DNA from 2 places in the Geobacter psychrophilus genome. Region 1 is predicted to be linked to the other one. Evidence: riboswitches for the same ligand, from Rfam matches in the RefSeq annotation. Region 1 holds a riboswitch; the other holds the start of a gene.
What was found. A riboswitch is a leader RNA that binds a small molecule or an ion and turns the genes downstream of it on or off. The one in region 1 is predicted to bind thiamine pyrophosphate.
Positions count from the first base shown of each region.

Region 2: it holds a riboswitch for thiamine pyrophosphate, as region 1 does, so the genes downstream of both, thiD (bifunctional hydroxymethylpyrimidine kinase/phosphomethylpyrimidine kinase) here and thiS (sulfur carrier protein ThiS) in region 1, are expected to answer to the same signal.

Region 1 covers NZ_JBXDTU010000004.1:1,369,217-1,376,889, reverse strand. Annotated here, with positions in the region: gene ACOCF6_RS08775 (class I SAM-dependent methyltransferase) at 1-532, shown strand, start outside; gene ACOCF6_RS08770 (OmpA family protein) at 566-1,351, opposite strand; gene ACOCF6_RS08765 (flagellar motor protein) at 1,358-2,107, opposite strand; gene ACOCF6_RS08760 (flagellar FlbD family protein) at 2,111-2,434, opposite strand; gene ACOCF6_RS08755 (AAA family ATPase) at 2,531-3,622, opposite strand; gene ACOCF6_RS08750 (PilZ domain-containing protein) at 3,655-3,987, opposite strand; TPP riboswitch at 4,241-4,341, shown strand; gene thiS (sulfur carrier protein ThiS) at 4,394-4,642, shown strand; gene ACOCF6_RS08740 (thiazole synthase) at 4,648-5,430, shown strand; gene thiE (thiamine phosphate synthase) at 5,423-6,058, shown strand; gene mnmL (tRNA modification radical SAM protein MnmL/YtqA) at 6,042-6,986, shown strand; gene ACOCF6_RS08725 (diguanylate cyclase) at 7,002-7,673, opposite strand, start outside.
Region 2 covers NZ_JBXDTU010000004.1:445,736-453,408, reverse strand. Annotated here, with positions in the region: gene purD (phosphoribosylamine--glycine ligase) at 1-558, opposite strand, end outside; gene purH (bifunctional phosphoribosylaminoimidazolecarboxamide formyltransferase/IMP cyclohydrolase) at 715-2,271, opposite strand; gene ACOCF6_RS04225 (ASKHA domain-containing protein) at 2,320-3,567, opposite strand; gene selD (selenide, water dikinase SelD) at 3,573-4,601, opposite strand; gene alr (alanine racemase) at 4,634-5,767, opposite strand; TPP riboswitch at 5,938-6,042, shown strand; gene thiD (bifunctional hydroxymethylpyrimidine kinase/phosphomethylpyrimidine kinase) at 6,125-7,600, shown strand; gene thiC (phosphomethylpyrimidine synthase ThiC) at 7,652-7,673, shown strand, end outside.

The sequences.
Region 1 (7,673 bases):
CTGGCCGCTGGTATGGCAGAAAAGGCTGCTGATGCCGCTTGTTCAGCCGGAAGGGATTTACTGCTTCTATTCCCGGGAGTTGATTGCAGCCCTGGCGAAAAAAATCGGAACGCGCTCCTGTCTTGAGATCGCTGCCGGTGATGGGACACTGACACGGTTTTTGTCACAGCAGGGAGTTCAGATTCAGGCATCGGATGATTACAGCTGGGAGCATGCGGTCCGCTACCCCGAGTGGGTTGCCCGGCTGGATGCAGTAGAAGCGTTACGCCGCTACGCACCCGATGCGGTGATCTGCTCCTGGCCACCGGCAGGCAACAGCTTTGAACGCCAGGTCTTCAGGTCACGAAGTGTTCAGCTCTACATCGTGATCAGCAGTCGGCATCGTTTTGCAGCCGGAAACTGGGGGGACTACCACGAACAATCTGCATTCAATCTCGAAGAAGACAAGGAACTCAGTCGTCTGGTGCTGCCGCCTGAATTGGATGCAGGTGTCTATCTTTTCTGGCGTAAGCCTGTATCCTCAGAAGGTTAAGGCTGCGAAGAATACGATACTGGGGAGGTTGGACTACGGTTCGCCGCGTTCGCCGTCGCTGGAGAGCATGACCAGGTCGACACGTCGGTTTTTGGCACGGCCATCGGGGCTTGCGTTGTCGGCAATGGGACGGAACTCTGCGTAACCGGTCGCCGATATTTTATCGGGATCAACCTCGAAGTGCTTGATGAGGTATTTGAGGCCGTTGGTTGCACGTGCTGTGGACAGTTCCCAGTTGGAAGGAAACTGGGCGCTGCTGATGGGGACGTTGTCGGTGTGGCCCTCAACCCGCAGCGGGTTGTTATACTGGGTCATAACCTCGGAGATGGTGTTTATCAGTTCATAGGCCTCGGGTTTGATCTGTGACTGGCCGGAATCGAAAAAACCGGCCTCCTTGAGGCTGACGATCAGTCCGCGTCTGGTGATGTTCAGTGATACCTTGTTCTGGGCGCCCTGCTTCACCAGGTAGGCTTCAATGGAGGACTTGATCTGGCGGAAGTCTTTTTCTTCGGCCCGTGTTCTGGCTTGGCCTCGCCCGGTTCTGCCGGCCGGTGTGATCGAGAGCTCGGGCTTGAGGGAAGGCATGATGCTGATCGGCTTGGACGGTATTACGTTCATTTTCGGAGCTGTGGCACCTATGCTTGCCAAGCCGAACGAGGATTGCAGCGAGGCTATGACCTCATCGGTCTTTTTCTTGTCAGTCTGCCCCATGGCATAAAGCACTACGAACACGGCGAACAGCAGGGTGATGAAGTCGGCGTAGGAGACGAGCCAGCGCTCATGGTTTGGAGCTTTTTCCGGTACTTTTTTGAGTGCCATGGCCGCTTAGTGATCACCACCCACGAATGCCTTGAGTTTCTGTTCAATGAAGTGGGGGTTCTCCCCGTTCTGGATTGCGATCAATCCTTCCAGGATCATTATTCGCCTCAAAATCTCTTCTTTCATGCGGATCTTCAGTTTGCTGCTGATTGGAATGCAAATGATATTTGCGACCATCAGACCATATATTGTGGCAACGAATGCCACGGCAATACCGCCGCCCAACTTGGATGAGTCGGAGAGATTTCCCATGACGTGGATGAGACCCAGAACAGCGCCGATGATACCGATAGTGGGTGCGAATCCCCCTGCCGATTCATAAAATTCGACGCTATGCTTGGTGTGATCCTCGTAGGCCATGATGTCTGCTTCCAGTGTCTCACGCAGTTTCTGCGGGTCAATGCCGTCAACGACCAGAGAAATGCCCTTCTTGACAAAAGGGTCCCGTACCGCCTGAGCCTCCTGTTCCAGAGATATCAATCCGTTACGGCGGGCTTTGGTCGCGTAGTTGATGATGTCTTTGACCACGCCATCCAGGTCGACTTTGTTGGGAAGGAAGGCGATTTTAACGTCTTTGAATGCCTGTATAATCGCCGGAAGCGGGAAACTGATAAAGGTGGCGCCGAAGGTGCCGCCGAGCACGATCATTGCCGCTGTCGGCTGGATCAGCGCCTTCAGGTGAACGCCTTCCAGGGCCGCGCCGCCGAAAACCGCTCCGAATCCCATGACCAACCCGATGATAGTTGCTAAATCCATACGTTATAGTTCCCTGCTAAGGAGTGGGCTGCGTTCATGTACCGAGCAGTTTTCCGGGCAGACTATATCCCGATTAAGTGTACTGCTGCGAAACTGGCTTGTTTTCTGCCGCTCAAGATATTTTTTCCGGCCATACACACCGGACCTGCGGATAATTTTGGTTCTGTATGCCACAATCCTGCTGATAATTGTGCTGGCTCGTTCTTTGACGATAAAGTGGTGTCCGTTGAAGAGTGCAATGACCGTGTCGGGCGTCTCTTCGATGCTGACGATGTGGTCGGGGTTGATGTGCATCTCCTGTTTGTCCATGCGGGTTAACAAAATCATTTGACCGCCGATTTTATGAAGATTTCTCTATAAATAGTAAAAAGGTTGTAAGGTCAAGAACTTTTACGTTGTTGGACCGTTGGGACACCGCTGGCATCACAGCATGGCATCAATGGCATCAAAGTCGATATACTGTTCGGCCATCGAGTTAACCAGCTCGATCTTTTCAGCATCATCCGGCCCGATTTTGGATACATGCTCCCGCAGGAGTGAAAAAACGACCGAAGAGGTTTCCTCTATCCGGATATAGGGGATTCTGCTGTCCTCCAGAATCTGCTGGGTGATGTTGGACATGGGGGCATGACCGCTGATGATCAGACCGGTCAGGCGTTTTTTGAAATCGGGTATATGGTGCAGTGATGATGCCGTTACGATCAGTTCGTCACGTGAACTGGTTACGATCAGGAGTGTTGAGTCTCCCAGGTGATCGATGACACGCTGGGAGGAGGATGCGCCCAATTGGATGGTGTGGCAGATTCGGCTGCGCTCGGAGGGAGCACCCATCAACGGCAGTTCCAGCAATTCTGCTACATGCTGCAGCGTGGGATCAGCCAGAATCGGTGAAAAATCGAAGGCGCTGGTTACCGTAATGCCCTTGCCCGAAAAGGCCTTGCGGAGATAGGCCAGTGAGCGCTCGCGCTTTTCCGGGACGAGCTTGTTGGCCATGATACAGCGGACATCAGCGTTGGTTTCTTTATAAAGGGCGAGATTGAGTTCGACTGCATCAATGACGCTGCCGATGCCGCCGCCAGTGACCATAAGTACCGGGGCATTAGTCAGGGAGGCGATGGCGGCATTATTCATCCCGACAACCGAACCGACACCGCCATGACCGGCGCCCTCGATAATCAGGAAATCGTTCTTACTTTCAAGCTGTTCAATAGCCTTGAGGATGCCATTGCGCGCATAATCCGGGGGGAGTTCTCCGTCCAGAAACCTGCGGGTCAGGCCGGGGGTAAGGGTCACGGGGGACATGAGGTGTGCGTCATCATCCAGGTGGTACACCCCTGCTATCATGGCAGCGTCCATATCCATGGTCAGGCCCCGGTACTCTATGCATTTGGGTCCGATCGGTTTGATAAAGCCGACCCGATTATATTTTTTTCGGGCCAGGTGCATCAGCGATAAGCTGATCGTGGTTTTGCCGCAGTGCTGTCCGGTTGCACCGATGAATATCTTTTTGCACATGGGTTCACAATCCTGAAACAGTGAGTGCCTGTCTAGGCAGGTTGATTCTCAAAGTAGTTATTAAAATGATCCTCTCCGTTTTGGAAGCGGAGAAAGCGCACACCCATCCCGCTTTTCTTGACAAGATGAAACATGTTTTGCGGTACTTTTTTGGCCCACATGACACGTGCGACCAGCGCCACCTTTTTGTCAGCAAGCTCGAATTCGACGATAATCTTGGTGTTGGGAGGGCAGACGTTTGGGGTTTTGATAAACATGCCGGTCATGGATATATCTTCGGTAAATGCGACTCTGGCCGCCTCATCAATGCCAAAACGCACGGAAAAACGCTTTTTGAGTCGTGTGATCTCACGATTGTCCGCCATTGAACTCTCCATCGTCGTAATTAGATTCGCATCCGTTTTTTAATGCCAGAAATATACCACAATTTGTAATTAGTGGTAGAAATTTTGGGAAAGTTTTTTTAGTTCGTTGCAAATATCGTTCTGTATCTTGATACAGGCAAAATATCACATCGTTAACGCACGTATCCTGTTTATCAGGGCTATGTACTGCGAGGTTTGCTGATTGCGGCCTGTAAATTGGATTGACAGGCTGAAGCCAATCATCTAATTTAGGAAAAATCGCTGGGGGAGTTTCGACTGAGAGCGGCACATTGGCCGCGACCCTTAGTACCTGATCCGGGTAATGCCGGCGGAGGGAAGCGCAACCGACCAACACTCACAAGCCGCTTTCGCGGCTTTTTCTTTTTTTCGGGTAATGGAGGCTGACATGCAGGTGATGGTAAATGGTGAGTCCGCTGATATCAAGGACGGCTGCACGGTCGCAGAGCTGCTCGATCATCTGCAGATTGCCCGCGAGCGGGTCGCTGTGGAGGTCGGACTGGAGATTATACCGAAGGTGCAGTATGACTCGCACACCCTGGCGGAAGGCGATAGAGTCGAGATTGTCCACTTTGTGGGCGGCGGCCAAGGTTGTGTGCAACAACGTGCCCCTTTCAACTATCTAACAGAGGAGTAACTTCCATGAATACACAGCGTGATACCTTGATTATTGCCGGCCGCGAGTTCAACTCGCGCTTGATGGTGGGTACCGGCAAGTATGCCAGTTTTCAGCAGATGGTCCAGGCGCTGGAAGTTTCGGGGGCCGAAATCATCACCGTGGCGGTACGGCGGGTCAACATCAGCGATCGCAATCAGGAGTCGCTGCTGGATCATATCGATCTGAAAAAATACACCCTGCTGCCCAATACCGCAGGCTGCTACACAGCCGATGATGCCGTGCGTACCTGTCGCCTGGCGCGTGAAGCCGGATTGTCGGATTTTGTCAAGCTGGAGGTGTTGGGTGATGAGAAGACCCTTTTTCCGGACAACGAGGAACTGCTCAAGGCTGCCAAGATCCTGGTTGCTGAGGGCTTTACCGTTCTGCCTTACTGCAGTGACGATGTAACCGTCTGCCGCAAGCTGGAGGATCTGGGCTGTGCCGCGGTCATGCCGTTGGGGGCGCCCATCGGCAGCGGTCTCGGTATCCGTAACCCTTACAACATCAAGATCATACTGGAGAACATCAAGGTGCCGGTTATCGTGGATGCCGGGGTCGGTTGTGCTTCGGATGCAGCCATTGCCATGGAACTGGGTTGTGATGGTGTCCTGATGAACACTGCTATTGCCGGTGCTCAGGACCCGATCGCCATGGCCGAGGCGATGAATCTGGCTGTACGTGCCGGCCGCCTATCCTATAAAGCCGGCCGCATCGCGCGCAAGCTGTACGCGAATGCCTCCAGTCCGATTGAGGGTCTGCTTGGTTGATTTCAGTCTGTACCTGATAACCGATAGAACGCAGACGGCAGGGAGGGGACTCCCTGCCGTTGTCACTGATGCATTGCGCGCCGGGCTGCAGGCGGTTCAGCTGCGCGAAAAGGATCTTGGCAGCTGTCAATTATTTGAATCAGCACGTGAACTGCGGAATATCACCCGGGAATATGGCGCTAAGCTGCTGATCAACGACCGTATTGACATCGCCCTGGCGGTCGGGGCCGATGGGGTACATCTGGGCCGGGCCGGTCTGCCCGTGACAGTTGCCCGACGTATGCTGGGCAGTGACCGGCTGATCGGATATTCTGCCCATAGCGTGGAAGAAGCACGCCAGGCCGAACAGGACGGCGCCGACTTTGTTTCCTTCGGACCGATTTTTGCGACCCCCTCCAAAGCTGCCTACGGTGAGCCGCTTGGCCTGACACGGTTGGCCGAAGCTGCCTCGGCTTTGACTATTCCGGTTTTTGCTCTGGGCGGTGTCAAAATGTCGTCAGCTACTGAAGTTCTGTCAGCCGGTGCTCGCGGCATTGCCCTGATCTCGGCCATTATCTCCGCTCAGGATCCCGCTGCAGAAACCGAAGCATTTCTTCGCCTGATCGCTTGTCATGAAAAACTTTCCTGAAATATTACACAAAGAGTTGCGCATCCACTCCTACGGGCACTACCTGCGTCGCCGTTTCGGCTGCCGGGTCAGCAAAGTCAACGTGGATGCCGGTTTTACCTGCCCCAATCGCGACGGCAGCAAAGGGACCGGCGGCTGTATCTATTGCAACAATGTATCTTTTTCGCCCAAAGACACCCAGCCGATGGTCCCACTGGAAGATCAGCTGGCCCATGGCATGGAGTACCATCGTCGCCGGCTCGGCTCCGAAAAATTTATCGTGTATTTCCAGAAATACACCAACACCTATGCCTCGGTCGATGTGCTGGCTGATCTTTTCAGGCGGGCCCTCGAATATCCCGATGTGGTCGGTATTTCGGTCGGGACCCGGCCGGACGCGCTTTCCGCCGAAGCTCTGGAGCTTTTGACGGAGATTGCCAGGACGCGTTATGTGTGTCTGGAGCTGGGTCTGCAGTCCATGGATGATGCCATTCTGTCGCGGATTAATCGGGGACATACCTTGGAAGAGTTTGTGGCGACGGTCCAGCGGGCGGCGGGTCATGGATTTGACATCTGTGCCCATCTGATTTACGGGTTCCCCGGTGAGTCAGCCGGAGATTTCTTGAAAACCGTAGATCTGATAGCATCACTGCCGATTGATTCGATCAAGCTGCATCAACTGCATGCTGTGGAAGGGACTGAATTGGCGGAGATGTACCGGCGTGGCGAATTTATACCGCTTACCCTGCAGAATTACGTCGCCACTGCGGCCGATTTCCTGGAACAGCTGCCGGCGAGGATCACGGTACAGCGGTTGTATGGTTCTGCGCCATTGGCTATCAGCGTTGCTCCGCGCTGGGGCCTCAAGAATAATCAGATGTGGTATGCGGTTATCAATGAATTGCAGAAGCGCGGCACCTGGCAGGGCTGCCGGGCAGCGCGCAGCTGATCGGGCAGGACGTCCCTATTTCGCGATGATGTAGCGGTTCCTGCCGCCCTGTTTTGCCAGGGTCAGGGCCTGGTTCGCCCTGGAGATGCATTCCTGGACGGATTGGGACGGATCATGTTCGCAGATCCCGATACTGACGGTAAGTCGTATGCCCGGTTTGTTGGCCTTGAACTCCGACATGGAGGTCGATTCAAGCACCTTGTTCGCCACTGCAAGAGATGCTTCGGCGCCTGTTTCCGGAAGGAGCAGCAAAAACTCTTCTCCGCCCCAGCGGGCACAGATGTCTTCGTTACGCACGCACCCTCTGAGGACGCGTGAGACCTCTACCAGCACATCATCACCGGCATTGTAGCCATAGGTGTCGTTAACCTGTCTGAAATGGTCGATATTGATCAAAATGATTGTAAACGGGTGCTGGTGGCGCTGTGAACGGGTGGCTTCCCGATCGATCTTCTCCATGATATCGCGGCGGTTGGCCAGCCCGGTCATGCCGTCGATCCTGCTGGCCAGATCAAGCGAACGCACCATGTTGACCAGTTCGGTCTTAAGCTGCTCATTTTCTGCTGTCAGTTTTTCTACACGGCGCTCAAGCAGTTGAGAGTGTTCATGAAGCTGGGTGAGTTCAGAAAGAAGGGTGGTGTCTGCAAAGCGCCTGTCGGCGATGATCTGTTCGAAGCGAGCCATGTC
Region 2 (7,673 bases), 920 kb from region 1:
CTCTTCGATCACAACCCTCGAACCGGCGCTGCCGAAGGCGTTGCCGCTGAGCATGTCTCGAACGGCGCTAACCGCCTCGTCACATGTCTGCGCGATGATGACCCCCTTGCCGGCCGCCAGACCGTCAGCCTTGACCACGATCGGTGCTCCGGTGCGGTTGATAAAGGCTTCTGCTTCGAGCAGATCTGTAAACACGCCATAGGCAGCAGTTGGAACATTGTACTTCTGCATCAGATCCTTTGAGAACGCCTTGCTTCCCTCAATAAATGCGGCTTTTTGTGACGGGCCGAAAACCTTGAGTCCGTGGCTCTCGAACAGGTCGACAATCCCCAGCGAAAGTGGCTGTTCCGGACCGACGACAGTCAGGTCGATCTTGTTTTCATAGGCAAACGCTAGCAATTTGTCCAACTGATCAACAGCAATCGGCAGGTTTTCAGCAAGAGTCGCCGTGCCCGGATTGCCCGGAGCACAGTACAGCTTCGTTACGAGTGGTGACTGGGCGATTTTCCATGCCAGGGCATGTTCGCGGCCGCCGCCGCCGATTACCAGAACTTTCATATCCGCACCTCATGGTTGAAAAATTAGAGTCTGTTAAGGAGTGTTCAGTTTTCGCGATGTCAAGGAAGATGAGCGATTTCGCGGAGGCGTACCCTTTGGTACGCCGCACAAGATAATCGTGAAATCTGACGCCGAGATCGCGGAAAATGGACGCTCCTAGTGTCTGAAATGGCGCATGCCGGTGAAGACCATGGCAATGCCAAGCTCGTTGGCGGCCTTGATAACCTCTTCATCGCGGACACTGCCGCCCGGCTGGATGATGGCTGTTACACCGGCTTCGGCGGCGGCATCTACACCGTCCCGGAAGGGGAAGAATGCATCCGATGCCAGGACGGTGCCCTTGATGGGCAGGAGCGACTTCTGAACTGCGATTCGTGAAGAGTCAACCCGTGACATCTGGCCGGCACCGATCCCGACGGTCTGGTCGCGGCTGGTGAATACGATGGCATTCGATTTGACGTGCTTGCAGACCCGCCAGGCAAAGTCCAGGGCTTCATATTCAGAGGCGGTGGGGGTGCGTTCGGTGACAACCTTGCAATCAATCGCCCGGACCATGCCCAGATCGCGACCCTGAACCAGTAATCCGCCGGTGACTTTTTTCAGGTCGTAGCCGCTGGCGGTGTAGTTGGCCAGGAGCGGCACCTGCATGACGCGCACGTTCTTTTTGGCGGTGAAAATGTCCAGGGCCTCTTCACTGTAGCCGGGAGCGATAACCGCTTCCAGGAAGGTGGAGGTCAGCTCTTTGGCGGTGTCGGCATCCACTGTGCGATTGAAACCGACAATGCCCCCAAAGGCCGAGACCGGGTCGCATTCGCGCGCCTTGAGGTAGGCGCTCAGGGGGGAATCGGCCAGGGCCACGCCGCAGGGATTGGTGTGCTTGATGATGACCGCTGCCGACTGCTCGAATTCCTTGACGGTCTCTATGGCTGCATCCAGATCGATGATGTTGTTAAAGGAGAGCTCCTTGCCCTGCAGTTGGACCGCGGTCGAAACACAGGGCTCGGCAACGTTCTTTTCTACGTAGAAGGCTGCCGATTGCTGGGGATTTTCGCCGTAGCGCAGGTCCTGAGCCTTTTTTACCTGAATCGTGAAGGTGGCGGGGTAGTCGGCAACGCCGTCGCCCAGACGGGCCCCCAGGTAATTGGAGATGGCACCGTCATAAGCGGCGGTATGCTGGAATACCTTGACCGCCAGACCGAAATTGGTCTGGGCGGAAACCGAACCGCCGGTGGCTTTCATCTCATCAAGCACCGTGGCGTAGTCTGCCGAATCCACCAGTACGGTGACATCGGGATAGTTCTTGGCAGCCGAGCGCAGCATGGTCGGTCCGCCGATATCGATATTTTCGATGGCGTCCTCGAGGTGACAGCCCTCCTTGGCAACGGTGGACTCAAAGGGGTACAGGTTGACGATGACCATATCGATGTTTTCAATACCGTGTTCCTTCATCTTGGCGACATGTTCCGGATTGGACCGCATGCCCAGCAGGCCGCCATGCACCTTGGGGTGCAGTGTCTTTACCCGGCCGTCGAGCATCTCGGGGAAGCCGGTGAATTCTGAGACATCCTTGACAATCAGACCGGCATCCCGCAGCAGTTTTGCGGTGCCGCCGGTGGAGAGGATCTCTACGCCGTAGCCGGCCAGTTCTTTAGAAAATTCAACAACTCCGCTCTTGTCAGAAACGCTGATCAGCGCCCTGGTGATTTTTGCCATTGTTCTTGCTCCTTGTCGCGTATGTAGGTAGAAGGTTTATGGATGTTGTCAGTGGGGGAAGTCTATATGCCGCATGAAGAGTTCTTCGAAGAGCGGCGTGCCGGAAAGAGGTACGACTCTGAAACGGCCGGCAGTCGCCTCTACTGCGGCAAAATTATCGCCGACGGCCAGGGCCTTTTCCGCCCCGTACAGAGCACCTTCTGGCGTGAAATGCGTAATGTGTACCATGCTTTTATCAAAAATTCCAATTGATTTAAGCCATTCTGGCCGCAAAACCGCACCGAAAGAACCGGTCAGAACCACATGTTTCAAGGCCTGGAGCTGTATACGCGCTTTGTCTGCTAGCACCTCCATGCCGGCCCGGATGGCGCTTTTGGCCAGCTGGATCTGTCGAATGTCAGTCTGACTGAGGTAGATCAGCGTGCGGGAATCGCGGTGCAGTACGAATGCATTTTCACTGTTAAGGACAATGACCCGGTTAGCCAGGTTCGAGGTGATTTCCCTGCTGTCCTTCAGGCGTCCTCCGGCTTCGATGATTTCGTGTTCCAGCAGTGTCGTCACGGTTTCAATGGCTGCCGAGCCGCAGATGCCGGCCGGAGTAACTGTGCCGATCACCTGCAGCCTTAGCCGCTCATCCTGAATCTCCACAGAACTGATTGCCCCCGGTAGAGCCGCCATCCCGCAGGACAGGTTGCCCCCCTCGAAGGCCGGGCCGGCTGCGGCGGAGGTGGACCAGAGTGTATTGCCCGATAGGAGCGCCATCTCGCCGTTGGTGCCCATATCCAGGTAAAGGACAGGTTCAGCGGGCCGGAGGCCGGGATCCAGTTGGCCGAAGAGAAAGGCAACGGTATCGCCTCCCACAAAACCGCCCGGCATGGGAAACAGATAGACTGGAGCAGAGACTTCCCATCCCAGTTCTGCGGCAGTCAGGTGTGTGCCTTCGGTGTGGCAGGGGCGGTAGGGAGGGTACGCCAGTGAGCGGACCGGGAGCTCCAGCAGAATATGCTGCATGGCCGGGTTGCCGGCAATGGCGATCTGGCGGACCTTCTGCCAGGGGATTGCGGTTGATTCACACAACTCGCCAGCCAAGTGCCACAGTTCGGCGCGAATCAGGTGAGACATTTCGTGCAATGCCTCTTCGGAGTGGACCGCTGCATCCAGGCGCGAGACAACGTCGGTGCCGAAGCTGCGCTGGGGGTTCATGCTGCCGGTCATGGCCAGGCGCTGTCCACTGCTGAGATCAATCAGGGAGGCAGCCAGGGTGGTGGTGCCGAGGTCGATGGCGAGTGCGTACATGGTCATCACGTTACGTGGATGTGGTGAGTTGAAAATGGCACGACAGAGCCGATCCTGCAGGCGTAGATGCCTCGTTCGGCCGCAGAGGCCATGAAACAATCTGCATTCTCAGGCGCCAGGGCGATCAGCAGGCCGCCGGAGGTCTGGGGGTCGAACAGTGGCAGCAGGGCGTTATCTGCCAGGCGGCTGCCGGTTATGAACGGCAGGTAGTGATCCCGGTTGCGGTAGCAGCCGGCCGGCAGCATGCCATCGTTGGCCAGATCCGAAACGCCACCCATGAGCTGTATGTCATTGACCTGCAGTCTGATCGTAACTCCGGCGCCGCGGGCCATCTCACAGCTGTGGCCGATCAGGCCGAAGCCGGTTACATCGGTGGCGGCACTGGCTTGGCACTCGGCCATCAGCTCCGCGGCAGTGCGATTGAGGGTTGTCATCCAGCGCACCGCTTCGGAGGTAATCTCGGCAGAGGCCATCTCTCCCTTGATGGCGGTTGAGAGAATGCCGGTGCCCAGCGGTTTGGTCAGTATCAGATGGTCTCCCGGTCGGGCGGTTGAATTGCGGATGATGCGATCGGGATGGATTAATCCGGTTAATGCCAGGCCGTATTTTAATTCATCATCCTCCACCGTATGGCCACCCACCAGGCAGACCCCCGCTTCCTTCAGGACGCTCTGTCCACCGGCCAGGATTTCCCGCAGGACCTCACCCGGCAGTGCGCAGGCCGGGAAAAAGACCAGGTTCATGGCGGTTACCGGACGGGCACCCATTGCATACACATCGGAGATGGCATTGGCGGCGGCAATCCGTCCGAAGGTATAGGGATCATCGACCAGGGGGGTGATGACGTCGGCTGTCTCCACCAGGGCGCACTCCGGCGAAATCCTGTAGACCCCGGCATCATCAGCTGTTTCCGGTCCTACAAGCAGGTTTGCATCGCGATCTTCCCAAAGCCCGTCCAGGGCTTTCGCCAGGCCCGCCGGGCCCAGTTTCGCGGCTCAACCGGCCGCTTTTACCAGCTGTGTCAATTTGATCATGGCTCTCTCGTGGTGATGTGGAGGGGGGTGACTTACTTCAGGTACACGCGCGGCACCCGCTTGCTGATGCCGCAAAAGATTTCGTAAGGGATGGTGCCGGCAGCTGCTGCCAGTTCTTCGGCATGGATGCAGTCACCTGACGTGTCGCTGCCGATCAGGGTGACTTCATCCCCGACAGCGACAGCTGTTACAGCGGTAACGTCCAGCATGATCCAGTCCATGCAGACCGTGCCGGTTACCTGTGCCCGCTGCCCCCTGACGAGCACGACCCCCTTGTTGGTCAGCGCCCGGCAATATCCATCGGCATAGCCGACCGGGACACTGGCGATCAGGGTCCGGTTGATGGCGGTGAAGCGGCGGGCGTAGCTGATAGTGGTGCCGGGTTCAACCCATTTGAGCATGGCGATGCGGCTTTTCAGGCGCATGACCGGGTGCAGGTCGAGCTTGCCCTGAAAGTCGGCCGAAGGGATAGCGCCATACAGGGCGATGCCGGGGCGGACCAGGTTGCAGCCGGGGATGTTCCGCAACAGGGCGCCGGCGCTGTTGGCGATGTGGATGTAGCGGGGAGCAAATCCGGCCTTGCGGGTTTCAGCGATGACCCATTCAAAGCGCTCGGCCTGCAGCCGGGTGAAGTGCCGTCCCTGCTCATCGAGCTCATCGGCGCTGGCAAAATGGGAGATGATCCCTTCCAGTGCAATGTTGGGCAGCTTTCTGAGCTCCTGCATGAAGGCCGGAACATCGGTATACTGGATGCCCAGACGCCCCATGCCGGTGTCGATTTTGAGGTGCACCTGGGCCTTGCGGAATAGTTTCCCGGCCGCCAGATTCAGGGCCTGAGCCTGCTCCAGGGTGAAGATGACCGTGGACAGGTTGTAGCCGATACATTTGCGCTCCTGGCCGGGATAGACACCTCCCAGCAGCAGAACAGGTTTGTCGATGCCGCTTTTGCGCAGCTGGATGCCCTCGGCCAGAAATGCGACACCAAAGGCGTTTACTCCCATAAGCTCCAGTTCCCGACTGATATCCATAAAGCCATGTCCATAGGCATCGGCCTTGACCACTGCCAGGATCTCCGTTCCGCGGGGGATAGACGAGCGGATCACTTTGAAATTGTGGTGAAGAGCCTTCAGGTCAATCTCGGCAAATGTGGGGCGGCTGTCGTACAAAGCGGGTATGCTCCTGTATCAAAGTGTGTGCAGAGGTGGATGGATACGCTGTGGAAATACATTTTTTAGCATGTCTCTGGACCACTGTAAAGCGAAAGGGCGCCGTTTGAACCGCGTCAGGTTTCATTGACATTGACAGTAGGGGCAAATTCCAGTACGCTACAGACCATGTAAGGCCCTGGGGGAGTTCGTCAGAACTGAGATGATTCAGCGGAATCAGACCCTTTGAACCTGATCCGGTTTGCACCGGCGTAGGAAAGCGGCTCGCGGGATTGTATTGATAGGTATCCAGCCGCCTGATGTTTTTGTCAGTGCGGCTGTTTTTATTACGAAACGGATTCTGGAGTACATCTGGAAATGAACGAAAGTACCAGCAGACCATTCAGACTTGTCGTTAACAAGTCAACACCCCAGCCGTCGCCGATCGCCGGGGTGTACCTGATTACCGACCAGGGTGATAACCTGGTGGACAGGGTCCGGACGGCGCTGCGCGGAGGTGTTACGACTCTGCAGTATCGGGCCAAAGGCAAGGGGCATGATGTCCGCCGGGAAGAGGGCGAAGAGCTGAAACTGCTCTGCCGTAGTTTCGGTGTTGCCTTCATCGTCAACGATGATGTGCGGCTGGCTGTCGAACTGGATGCGGATGGCGTGCATCTGGGGCAGGACGACGGCAGTGTCAAGGGCGCCCGGGAACTGCTCGGAGCGGGCCGGATTATTGGCAAGTCGACCCATAACCTGGAAGAGGCGTTACAGGCCGAACAGGATGGAGCGGACTATATCGGATTCGGTGCCATGTACCCGACCGACAGCAAGAATGTCTCCCATATTGCCGGTACAGCCGGTCTGGCCGAAATTCGTGATCGCATCAAGATTCCGGTGGTTGCCATTGGCGGCATTACGACCAGTAACGCCTGCAGGGTCATCGACGCCGGCGCCGACGCCCTGGCGGTTATCTCTTCAGTCCTGTCCAGTCCTCATCCGGATATAGCCGCGTTGGAACTGAAGCTGCTGTTTAACCGCAACCGTCCTTTCCCGCGTGGTTCGGTGTTGACGATTGCCGGCAGTGATTCGGGCGGCGGAGCCGGAATCCAGGCCGATATCAAGACAATTACCCTGCTGGGCAGCTATGCCGCCAGTGTCATTACTGCCCTGACAGCCCAGAACACCCGTGGTGTCTCTTCGATCCATGGTTTGCCTCCATCGTTTGTCATTGATCAGCTGGATACAGTCCTGTCCGATATTCCGGTGGATGTGATCAAGACCGGTATGCTGCATACCCCGGCCATTATTTCGGCGCTGGCGGAAAATCTGTCCGAACGGAAGGTCCTGATACCGCTGGTGATCGATCCGGTTATGATAGCCAAGGGTGGGGCAACGCTGATGGACCGCGATGCAATCCATATCTTCACCCGGCAGCTTCTGCCCCAGGCCTATCTGTTGACCCCCAATGTTCCCGAAGCAGAACGACTGCTGGGGAGTTCGATCCGTACGGAAGCCGAAATGGAGGCGGCCGCCCGCGAGCTGCAGGGGATGGGTGCCGCCAATGTGCTCATCAAGGGGGGGCATTTGACCGGCCAGAATTCCATCGATGTCCTGTTTGACGGCAGCGAATGCCACTATTTCTCGGCCGAACGGCTGTTTACCAGTAACACCCACGGTACCGGCTGCACCTACGCCTCGGCCATTGCCGCATTTCTGGCCCAGGGTGAGCCGCTCCGGGCTGCCGTGGAAAAATCCAAGGAGTACATCACGACCGCCATCAGGCTGGCCCGTCCGCTTGGAAAAGGGCATAGTCCGGTGAATCACTACCTGGCTGCCCGGGAAAAATTATAAACCGTTGGACTTCGGATACATGTAATCTACCTGACTACGAGGATCACACACATGACACAGTTGGAATATGCCC